DNA from 3 places in the Pseudoalteromonas sp. S3178 genome. Region 1 is predicted to be linked to each of the others. Evidence: predicted binding sites of a transcription regulator. Region 1 holds the regulator's gene; each other region holds the start of a gene.
What was found. Region 1 encodes sigma-54, which starts transcription at its own class of promoters, with help from an activator protein. Its sites were predicted from a motif close to GTTGGCACGNNNNTNGNNT; they were not measured.
Positions count from the first base shown of each region.

Region 2: CWC11_RS07140 (DUF2726 domain-containing protein) is a predicted target of sigma-54. The motif match lies at 2,892-2,910, and genes of this name have one in related genera.
Region 3: CWC11_RS13890 (hemerythrin domain-containing protein) is a predicted target of sigma-54. The motif match lies at 1,755-1,773, and genes of this name have one in related genera.

Region 1 covers NZ_PNCW01000018.1:70,734-74,598, forward strand. The annotation lists gene lptA (lipopolysaccharide transport periplasmic protein LptA) at 1-251, shown strand, start outside; gene lptB (LPS export ABC transporter ATP-binding protein) at 248-973, shown strand; gene CWC11_RS04700 (RNA polymerase factor sigma-54) at 1,043-2,542, shown strand; gene hpf (ribosome hibernation promoting factor) at 2,569-2,856, shown strand; gene CWC11_RS04710 (PTS sugar transporter subunit IIA) at 2,861-3,313, shown strand; gene rapZ (RNase adapter RapZ) at 3,330-3,865, shown strand, end outside.
Region 2 covers NZ_PNCW01000025.1:60,982-64,846, reverse strand. The annotation lists gene tyrS (tyrosine--tRNA ligase) at 1-410, shown strand, start outside; gene CWC11_RS07150 (cobalamin biosynthesis protein CobD/CbiB) at 483-1,427, opposite strand; gene mtnN (5'-methylthioadenosine/S-adenosylhomocysteine nucleosidase) at 1,428-2,135, opposite strand; gene CWC11_RS07140 (DUF2726 domain-containing protein) at 2,256-2,852, opposite strand; gene folE2 (GTP cyclohydrolase FolE2) at 2,969-3,865, opposite strand, start outside.
Region 3 covers NZ_PNCW01000048.1:29,064-32,928, forward strand. The annotation lists gene CWC11_RS13880 (TonB-dependent receptor) at 1-436, opposite strand, end outside; gene CWC11_RS13885 (hypothetical protein) at 784-1,197, shown strand; gene CWC11_RS13890 (hemerythrin domain-containing protein) at 1,288-1,713, opposite strand; gene CWC11_RS13895 (hypothetical protein) at 2,006-2,257, shown strand; gene CWC11_RS13900 (hypothetical protein) at 2,315-2,572, shown strand; gene CWC11_RS13905 (DUF6500 family protein) at 2,583-2,801, shown strand; partial or broken gene CWC11_RS13915 (DAPG hydrolase family protein) at 3,104-3,849, shown strand.

The DNA.
Region 1 (3,865 bases):
CTGACGGCACAGTAATGAGCGCCAGTGCAAACGAAGTACGTTACGATGTTGCTAAGCGATTTTTAACGCTTGTTGGCGATGCTGAAGTCGCTCAAGCGGGTCAAAAAATCAATGCAAAAAGTATTACGTACGACATGCAACAGCAATTAATTAGCGCCGAAAAAGATGAAAACTCTACCGATCGCGTTCACACTATTTTAGTGCCAGTTGAGCCTAAAAAAGTAAAAAAAAGTGACAAAGGCCAGCCATGAGTACATTAAAAGCAGAGCTATTAGCAAAAAGCTATAAAGGCCGTGAAGTAGTAAAAAATGTTGGCCTAGAAGTTAAAGCTGGCAGTATTGTTGGATTGCTTGGGCCTAACGGCGCAGGTAAAACTACTACGTTTTATATGATAGTGGGCCTTGTACCGAGTGATAAAGGCAAAATTTCTATTGATGAGAACGATATTACTCTTTTACCTATGCATAGTCGTGCTAGATTAGGCATAGGCTACTTACCACAAGAGTCATCAATTTTTAGAAAACTTACCGTTTATCAAAATTTAATGGCTATTTTAGAAACGCGTAAAGAGCTTAACAAAAAAGCAAGAGAAGATACGCTTAACAACTTGTTAGATGAATTTAGTATTCAACATATTCGAGACAGCCAAGGTATGGCTTTATCGGGTGGTGAGCGACGCCGCGTAGAAATTGCACGCGCACTAGCTGCTAATCCTAAATTTATATTGCTCGACGAACCCTTTGCAGGTGTAGACCCTATATCGGTGTTAGATATAAAGAAAATAATAGAACATCTTAAAAATCGTGGGATTGGTGTATTAATTACCGATCATAACGTAAGAGAAACCCTTGATGTTTGTGAAAAAGCCTACATTGTTTCTCATGGAGAGTTAATCGCTTCTGGTACACCAGAGCACGTATTAAATGATAAAACGGTACGCGATGTTTATTTAGGCGAGCAATTTAGGCTGTAACATTTACGCCATGTCTTTAAGCATCTGCTAGTATTAATTATAACAACATAAAAGGATTGTTAGAGATACATGAGGCAATCATTACAGCTGCGCATGGGCCAGCAACTTACAATGACTCCACAACTGCAACAAGCAATTCGTTTGTTGCAACTCAGTACATTGGATCTCCAGCAAGAAATACAAGAAGCGCTTGATAGCAATCCGCTTCTAGAAGTAGATGAACAAGATTACACGGAAGAATCAGCTGGCAAAAACGAGCAAAAAGCAGATAACGATGAATTAACCGTAAGTGCTAATGCCGATGAAAAACCAAGCGAGTACGAGCAAGACAGTGGTGAAGCACTTACTAAAGACACAGTAAGTGACGAAATGGCTATGGATGTAAGCTGGGATGAGTACATGAGCGCAGCTCCTGCTTCATCATCAGGCCCTATGCCAGAAGATGAGTCTATTTACCAAGGTGCTTCAACCGAAACTCTTCACGAGTATTTAATGTGGCAATTACAGCTCACGCCGTTTAGCCCTACTGATGAAGCAATTGCAATAGCGATTGTTGAAGCAGTCGATGACTCAGGTATATTAACGCTAAGCTGTGAAGATATTTTAGAAAGCTTTAATCAAGAGAACGACGACGAGGGCGAAGTTGAACTTGATGAAATAGAAGCCGTTTTAAAACGTATTCAGTTGTTTGATCCGGTGGGTATAGCAGCTCGTAGCTTACAAGAGTGCTTGTGTATTCAGCTAAATCAGTTTGATAAAGATACGCCTTTTATCAATGAAACAAAGATGATTTTAACCGATCATATTGATCTATTAGCGGCTCGCGACTATCGTACATTAATGAAGAAAACTAAGCTCAAAGAAGACGAGCTTAAAGAAGTAATGACGTTAATTCACACTCTAAACCCTAAGCCAGCAGATACTATTGTAAGGGAAGAATCAGAGTATGTGATCCCCGATGTATCAGTTAAAAAAATAAAAGGCCGTTGGGTAGTTGAGCTAAACCCAGATAGCATGCCTAAGATACGTGTTAATAGCCAATATGCAGCTATGTCACGAACAGTTAAATCTAGTGGTGACAGTCAATTTATTCGCTCTCATTTGCAAGAAGCTAAATGGTTTATAAAGAGCCTAGAGAGTAGAAACGACACACTACTAAAAGTAACTAATTGTATTGTTAAGCAACAACAGGGCTTTTTTGAACACGGTCCAGAAGCCATGAAACCTATGGTTTTAAACGATGTTGCAGAAATGGTAGAAATGCACGAGTCGACTATTTCGCGTGTAACTACTCAAAAGTATATGCACACGCCACGTGGTATATTTGAGCTTAAATACTTTTTCTCAAGCCACGTAAGCACCGAAAATGGTGGTGAGTGTTCATCTACAGCAATACGTGCTTTGATTAAAAAACTGATTGCCGCAGAAAACTCAGCAAAACCATTGAGTGATAGTAAAATTGCGGATATATTGGCTGAGCAAGGAATTAAAGTAGCTAGACGCACAATCGCAAAATACCGCGAATCTCTGGCTATTCCACCGTCTAATCAACGAAAGAGTTTGATATAAGACGCAAAACAAAGAGGAAAACGCTTATGCAACTAAACTTAACTGGTCGTCATGTAGATGTTACTGATTCATTAAGAGACTACGTAAATAATAAATTTGCAAAGCTAGAAAGGCATTCTGATCATATAAACAATGTTCATGTCATTCTCGATGTAGAAAAACTTAACCAAAAAGCTGAAGCTACAATCCATGTAAGTGGTGCAGAATTATTTGCATCTACCGAACATCAAGACATGTATGCTGCCATAGACTCGTTGATTGACAAGCTCGATCGTCAAGTTATTAAACACAAAGAGAAGCTTGCTCGACACTAATATGATGAAATTAAGCTCACTTATATGCCAGGACTGCAGCAAAGCTGCGGTCCTTTTTAATAGCAAAAAAAGAATTTTAGAGTTTATTAGCGAACTCGCTCATGAAAAGCTTCCTTATCTTTCACAGCAAGATATTTTGTGTGCTCTAATGAATAGAGAGAAGCTTGGTAGCACAGGCATAGGCCGTGGTATTGCAATTCCTCATGGAAGAATGAGTGGCGCAGAAGAGCCATTAGCAATAGTGCTTGTAAGCGAGACAGCCATAAATTTTGATGCGATTGATAACCGCCCTGTTGATATATTTGTTGCACTCATCGTACCAGATGGTGATAACCAACAGCACCTAAAGACTCTCGCAACCATAGCTGATAAACTAAATGACAAAGAATTTTGTAAACAGTTACGCTGTGCAAAATCCGATGCTGAGCTTTACCAAGTTATTGTTAATCAATCGTAGTTTAAAAGGGTGATAAATGGAGTTAATTATCATAAGTGGCCGATCTGGTTCTGGGAAGTCGGTTGCTTTACGCGTTGTAGAAGATTTAGGTTATTATTGCGTAGATAACATTCCAGTAAACCTACTGCCTTCTTTAGTGCGAAGCGTATCGGATACCTACGATAAAATAGCTGTTAGTATCGATGTGCGTAACATCCCAAAAGAGCAAGATGAGTTTAACGATATTCTTGAATACCTCCCGGGCTTTGCAAATCCCACTTTATTTTATTTAGATAGTGACGACCAAACTCTGATCAAACGTTTTTCTGAAACACGCCGATTACACCCGCTTTCTATTGACTCGTTACCACTTGATTTAGCGATAAAAAAAGAAAAACAACTGCTAGATGTATTAGTAACCCGCGCAGATTTCATGCTCGATACAACCGACTTAAGTGTTCATCAGTTAGCTGAGTCTATTCGTGAAAAAATTCTCGGTAAAAAAGATAAGCAACTTATTGTAACCTTTGAATCGTTTGGCTTTAAACACGGTATTCCTAAAGAAGCTGACTA
Region 2 (3,865 bases), on a different contig from region 1:
GTCTTTCAATTGAGCAAATTGCAGCGCAAAAAGAACGTGTTGAGCAAGGTACTAACCCGCGCGATATTAAAATTGAGCTGGCTAAAGAACTAATCGCTCGTTTTCATAGTGAAGAAGATGCGCAAGCGGCACATGACGATTTTATCAAACGTTTCCAGAAAAAAGCGCTTCCTGATGAAATCCCTGAGCTTACAATTACGATTGCAGAAGACAGTATTTTAATCGCTAACTTGCTTAAAGAAGCAAACTTAGTAGCAAGTACATCTGAAGCAATGCGAATGATTAAGCAAGGCGCGGTAAAACTTAACGGTGAAGATAAAATCACTGATACTAAACTTGAAGTAGCAAAAGGCACGACGGCTATTTACCAAGTAGGTAAACGTAAGTTTGCGAATATTACTGTAGCGTAAGCGCAGCAGTTAAAACGATAAAAACCAGCTTAGGCTGGTTTTTTTGTGCTCGTATTTTGGCAGCTAAAACCACTAAATTCCTTTTAATATTTCGATGCTGATAATGACTAAAAACCAAAATACACGAGCCTGATTTAATCTATTAATTATTACGGGCACATCATCGGGTGAAGGTAGTCTATCAGTACCAATACGCATTTTATTAAAGCGCTTACCAAAGTAAACCGCAGGTCCGCCAAGTTGCACGCCAATAGATGCAGAGCACGCACTTAAAATCCAGCCTGTATTTGTTTGATAAAAATGTCTGCCATAGTGCTTTATATAATGCATGCTTTGTTTACTGGCTTTACTTGCGGTAATTGTTAACGCAAGTAGGCGTATTGGAATAAATTCGATTATAAACAAAATGATTTTAAGCGGTTTTAAAAAGTGGCTATTAGGTGAGATATCGGTGCGCCAAGCTTGCTGCATTAAAGTGAGGAGCCGATATGCTAAAGCGCCAATGGGTCCAAATAATAAAAATATGAATATAACCACAAAGTAATTTCGAGCAGTTCGTAAAATTAAGCTCTCAATTAAGGCTTTAATTATACCTTGCGCTGAGAGCTTGTTAACCTCTCTGGCAAGCAGTGGTTTTAATAGCTCACGTGCGGTAGATTTTTGGTTTTGTTTTACTAACTTTGCAACACGCAGGGCTTTTTTATCTATCGCTTTGCTTTCAAGGCACAAATATAAAATGAGGCCAGCGAGAAGTTCAGGATAAAAGGCAAATTCGAGCAGTAATACAATAATAATAAGAATAACGCTTAAAACTAGTGTACAGGCCAGGGTGGAGGCTAAATAAAGGTAGCTTTTAGGTTCACTTGGTTTATAAACCCGTTTTCCAATAGCATTAAAAACAGCGGTTAATACTGTATTTGGGTGGTACCAGCTCACTAAAGGAAAAAAGCGCTCAGCGAGGAGCGCTATTATAAAGGCAATAAAGTCCAAATGATTTTGAACAATATTGCTAAGCATTTAAAGGCTTACAGCCGTTAGCTTTTCTAAAAGCGCGACAACCATTTTAGATGAGTTGATTGAAGCAGTTTCTAAGTATTCTTCAAATGATTGCGGCGACTCTTTACCGGCAATGTCAGACATAGAACGAATAACAACAAACGGTGTATTAAGTGTAAAACACGTTTGAGCAATTGATGCGCCTTCCATTTCAACAGCAAGCATTGATGGGAAATCGCTGCGTGCTTTGTCTATACGTACTGGGTCACACATAAAAGTATCGCCTGTACAAATTAAGCCTACTAATGTTTTAACATCGCTAATTTGTGCAATAGTTTGCTCTGCAGCTTCTACTAATTTTGGGTGCGCTGTAAAGCCTGCTGGCATTTGTGGAACTTGGCCAATTTCGTAGCCAAATGCGGTTACGTCTACATCGTGATGACGAACTTCTGACGAAATGACTACATCGCCAACACTTAATGATGGATCAAACCCACCTGCAGAGCCTGTGTTAATAACACAATCAGGTTTAAAGTTATCAATCAGTAACGTGGTAGCAATAGTTGAAGCAACTTTACCAATACCAGATTGAACAAGCGTTACTGTGTTTCCAGCTAACTCGCCAGTATAAAAAGTGAAACCTGCTTTAGTTAAAATTTGTGGGTTTTGCATTGCTTCACGTAAAATTTTAACTTCTGGCTCCATTGCGCCAATAATACCAACATTCATAGTGTTAAATTCCTGAGTTTGAATAACTTGATTATACGTGAAGTTAGCTATAAAAAACAAAAAAGCGAGCTTGTTTATGAGCTCGCTTTAAATACTTTTAGGAGAGTATTTAATTCTATTTTATATTTCGGCTAAGGCGGTTGTTTGCGCTTTAGCTTGAGAAGGCGATAACACGGCTGGTTTGTGTACGCGGTTGCGAACTGGGCGCTGGGTTTGCGCAGCAGCAGGTTTTCCGAGTTTAAACATTATTGCATCGCGAACTTCTGAAGGACGGTAGCCCGATTTAACCTTCATACGAATATGTGGAATGCCAGCCGATTCTAAAGCGCCATTTACAAACCAATCGCGTTGGGCTTTGTGGCCATCTTTATTGGCGTTGTTAACTAAATCAACAGCGGCAACAATGGTCAACTTTTCTTTGTCGATTAATACAAAGTCGAGTTGCTTATTTTTAGCTTTTGCTAAAGCAGCACGTTTAGATTTAGCAGAAAGGCCTTGCTTACAATCAATCACGTCGATTAATTTAACACGGCTGACTATTTTGTATTGATCGCCAACTGCACGTTCTAACAGGTTTAAAAATGCGCCTTCAACCTGCGTAAACACAGTTTGTTTACGGGTAAAAGGATACGGGTTTCCGCCATCATCATTAAATTTTGACGCAACAATTGAGGCCCCAACCACTAATACTAAAATTGATAATAAAGCGAATTCCATACGGTAACTCCATAACAACAAATTGACACTGCTCAACTAAAGCAATTTACGTGCCTAAAAGCTTTGTGTTATGAGTTAATTACCGTATGAATTTATAAACTATCACTTCAAGGAAGTTAAGCTTTATAGCCGCCGCTAACACCTTTAACCGCAATAGCCACTGCGTCGTGTGCATGCAGTGATTCGTAATGATTTATTTGCAGCCAGTAATCACTAAAGTTATCGTTTTCAAGAACCGCTTTAATTTTACGAGCAGCATCTTCACAAAACATTAAGTTTTGACCATTAAGGCGGGCAAACTCTTGCTCATCTTCGCGTTTTACTGCCGCTTGAACCGGTGTTTTAAGTTCAGCTTCTAACGTATTAATTAAATTAACAACGTCAAATTCATCGCACGAGCTATCAAGTTTAACTTTTACATTGGCAATTGAGCGCTGTGAGTGAGGCGTAGCTACAATACCTTGCGTAGTGCCTAGCCATTCGTGCACATCTTTTTGACTTAGCGTCTCTTGGTTAAACTTTTCATTAAATGCATTTTGAATAAGCTGCCTTGCAAGTGCTGCAGAGCACGGGCAGGTAGATGAGTAAGTTACATCTACGGTTAACTCGTAGCTAATAACGTTATTTTCAATGGTGCTGGTAAGCGTTATAGGGTAGCTTTTCCAACCTGCTTTACCGCTTAATAGTGATTTACGACGTAGCGGTAATTCAAACTTAAACTCTATTTGCGCTTTATCACTTAAGCCTTCATGGCTTGTTATAAATGTATCGAGTGCCTGTGCAATAGTTTGCGGGTTAACTTGTTGTTCGGTAGAAAGTAGGTCGAGCGCTAAAAATAAGCGCGACATATGGATGCCTTTAGCATCTTCTTTATGCAAGTTAACAAATGCACGCGCTTTTGCGTTAACGGTAACGGGTGCTAAATCTTTTGATTCAAAAATAAATGGCAGTTCTATTTCGCCCATACCAACCCAGTCTAACTTACCTGTTTGTAAGGCGGGAGCCGTGTCAGC
Region 3 (3,865 bases), on a different contig from region 1:
TTTGTTCTATAGAGTTGAACGATAACGGCACACCAAAGCCATTATTACCCGCTTGACGACGTGTACCATCTTGAAAAAGCTCACCCAGTTGGCCACGAATAGTAGGTAAACTGGGCGCACCAAAGCCACTTGCAGAGTATGTGTTTGGGCTAACTGCAAGTACGTCTTGTAGGGTAGTGATGTTGAGTTGTTCTATTAACTCGCTTGAAATAGGCGTTACTGAGCGTGCAATATCTTGCAATGCCAAATTATCCCCGAAAGGGCCGTCTACAGTGGCATCTTTTACAGATAAACCTTGAGATTTAAGAACTTGGCCAGCCACTTCAATGTGTTCAATTGCGCTTTTAGTTGTTGCTTTTGATTCTTCAGCTGCAAATGCTATTAATGGTGTATTTAATATAGTGGCTAGGGATAGTGCTAAATATGCGTGTTTCAAACGTTTTCTCTCTACGGTTAAAATGTTGTTGGCGATAAAGACCGAAGGCTATAAAAATAACTTTCAATAAAATTGCGCTTCTTTTTGTTTTTTAGAACATAAGCCCAAACAATTATTTAAAAGTAGTACTTAAGTACCTTTAATTTATTGTTTCTGTAAATGGCTGCTTTTTATCATTTTTTTAAGCATAGTATACTTCTATAAAGCATGTACGATATGGCCTAACATTTATAAATAAATGCTCAAACGTACCGTTAATAAAAATAATTACTGTTTTTTGAAATAAAAATTAACTTATACGGTCTAGCTTACCTTAACGTTTATTAATATTTTTTTAGGGAATTTTTATGACAGGTTCAATCAGTTCTGATGTGCAAAATCGTTTGCAGTGGTCACTTTTATCTCTGCGTGTAGGTGTGTTTATTGTAATGGTTATGTGGACATTCGATAAGTTTGTTAACCCTGGACATAGCGCACGTATTTTTGAGCATTTTTATGGGATTAGTGGCTCTACAGATATTGTGGCTTACATTATTGGCGCGGTGCAGCTAGTACTTGTTTTAGCTTTTTTAGCAGGTATTAAAAAACGTATTACTTACGGTATTATTTTTGTAATGCACGGCCTATCAACGCTTTCATCTTACAATCAGTACATTGATGGATTTAATAACTTATTATTTTTTACTGCGTGGCCAATGTGGGCAGCATGTTTTGCGCTTTATCTATTACGTGACCAAGACGTAAAATTTACTGTTAAATAATATTTATTTAAAGCAAAAAAATGGTTATAAGCCATAAGGCTTATAACCAATAAGTACACAAGGGAGTGTATGGAAGTCGGTTATTAACAACTAATGCATAGCATCGTTGTACTGCTCAGCAAGGCTCTCTTTTTGCCCTTCAGTCAAAGCCTTACCCGCTAATTGAAATACTTCATGTTCTTCTTCGCTTAAATGGTGATGTACTAAATGGTGCAGTTTTTTAGCCGCAACTAACCAAGCAGACGAGCTCATTTCGGTATCTTCAAGTTGTTCAATTAATTCATCAATTTCATGGTGCTCTGCAACGCTGTGGCGTGCTTTTTCGTGCGTTAGATCATCAAACATAAGTGGGTTATAAAAATAACGCTCTTCAAATTTTGCGTGATCTTCCAACTCTGTTTTAAGCTCGTCCATTAGCTTGTGGCGCTCAGTTGTATCGCCGTGCGTTTGAATAAGTGCATCTACCAATTTACGTTGTTTATCGTGATCGTGACGTAGCGCTTCAAATATATTCATAACTAATCCTTTACTTGCTCTTTAATTGCTTACATATGTTGAAGCAAGCTAAATGCCACTTATTAACTTATTGAATTTAATCGACTTATGTTTTTTGTTTGCTCGTGGGAGTATGCGGCTTGTAAGTTTTACAAGCACGCTTATGCAATATTTTCAGGCTTCAGCCCTACAGAACCTTACAAATATTTACTGGTGGTGTTTTTTATTGCAGTGATAAAGTAATAATATTATTTAGGTACAATTTAAAAACATTACCCTATTGACGCTTTAGTGTAAGGGACACAGCTTAAGGATGAACACAAAAAGCCCAATAATCACGTTACTACTTTGCGCATTATTAAGTGCATGTAGTACAGCGCCGCATTATGGAAGTAGTTTATGCAGGGAAGAAGCTGAAATGACTGAGCTAAATGGCACTCAAACAAGCTCAGAGGTTTACAATGAATGTATAAGTACTCAATTAAAAAAAGATGCTAAAGAGGATGCTTTTTTTGATGAAGTAGGTTTGTTTTTTATCGAGCTACTTATTTTGATAGCCGATTAAATAAGTAACTTTGTAGCTATAATCTAAGGCAAAAGGGTGCTTAAAATAGGATTGATTATGAAAGCGTTTTTAATTGCGATCTCACTGTGTATATTTTTAGCTGGCTGTGCAGCAAAGCCTTATGCGGGCTCTGCAAAGTGTATGGAGCAAGCTGATATTGCTTACGAAACACAAACACATAAAAATGAATCATTTAATAATGAATGCAAAGCTGCAAAAGTAAATGCGCCGAATAAAGAGCTTGAGAATCATGGCGTGTTAGATAGAAGTATTTTGCAAACGCTGGCTCATTTTTTAAATAGGCTTTTTAACTAAAGGTAAAGCAATGAATAAAGTGTTAAGAGCAAAAATAATTACCGTATGCGATAAAAAAATAGCAGCCAAAGGCGGAAATGTAGGGCTTTCTTTTTACGCTTTTTTTGCAAATAAAAACGACAACCCAGAGCTACTCATGCAAGCCGCAACTTGGTGGATACACACCCATAAATTAGATCACTTTGAAAAAGCCCACAAAATAAAACAGCTGATTATTGATGAAAAATAATCAGTACAAGCGCCCCCAATCAGTTATATAGCTTTAATTATTTAGCGACTTTATGCTGATGAGCATACCTGTTGCTTATTAAAGCTCATTTAATATAAAGCTCAGCGAGTTACTCATTACAATAAAACCTTTTTAATAATATTTATAAATGGCAATGAGTTACGCTATTTGTTATTTATAATGCACTTATGTTTTTTGCTACAGTGAGATCAATTATGAGCCGAGAAAAATACTTAGGTATGCAAGAAGGGGATCTTGATAATAAAAAGTATGCTAAATATTGGAACCCTCAAATGTCTCCCATGCAAAAACATACTCTACACGCTATTGAACACGGCCCAGAAGCCGGTGAACTAGGTTTTCCTGTTACAGACGCTAACACACTTCTTAAGCCGGGCTATTTACCGTTAGAAAACGGCTTTACACGTTTGAACAATGGACAAGTTTTTGTAAGCGTATTAACTAAAATGCCTAAAGTAACCGGAAAATGATTGACTGGTGGTTTGGCTGGCACTATCTAGAAAGCCAACGTTACAAGCTATGGCATCCGCGCTGTCATGTAGCTAACAAAGCAGAAAAAATGATAAGTGACGATCCTAATTTATCAGATCGTGAAAAGTATCTTAATAACCCTAATTATGTAACCGAATACATAGGTAGTAAATTACAAGATATACTTATTACCTTTTCAGAGCCTGCTACTTTTTTTGATACCAGCCAGTTTAAAAATGCAAATATTGGAACTGCTATTTGTGGCTCTATTGGGCTGCAAAAGTTTCCATTAAATTTTGCAAAGTTAATCCATTTGATCAGAGAAACTGAAGATGGTTGTGAAATGCGCAGTCGTTTTTGGCTCGGAAAACCCGAAATTAGAGGGCTCGACGCCAATGGAGCTGTAAATCAAATTGCAGGGGCTAAATTTTTCGCTAAAAATAGCGTGTCTATCGAAATGGGTAAAGAGTTATATGTTCATTGCGCTATGGAAATGAACCATTTATCTAGTTTTCTTCCTGAGTTATATAACGACTATCACGACAATAAACAATAAACTGGACTTCCCACAG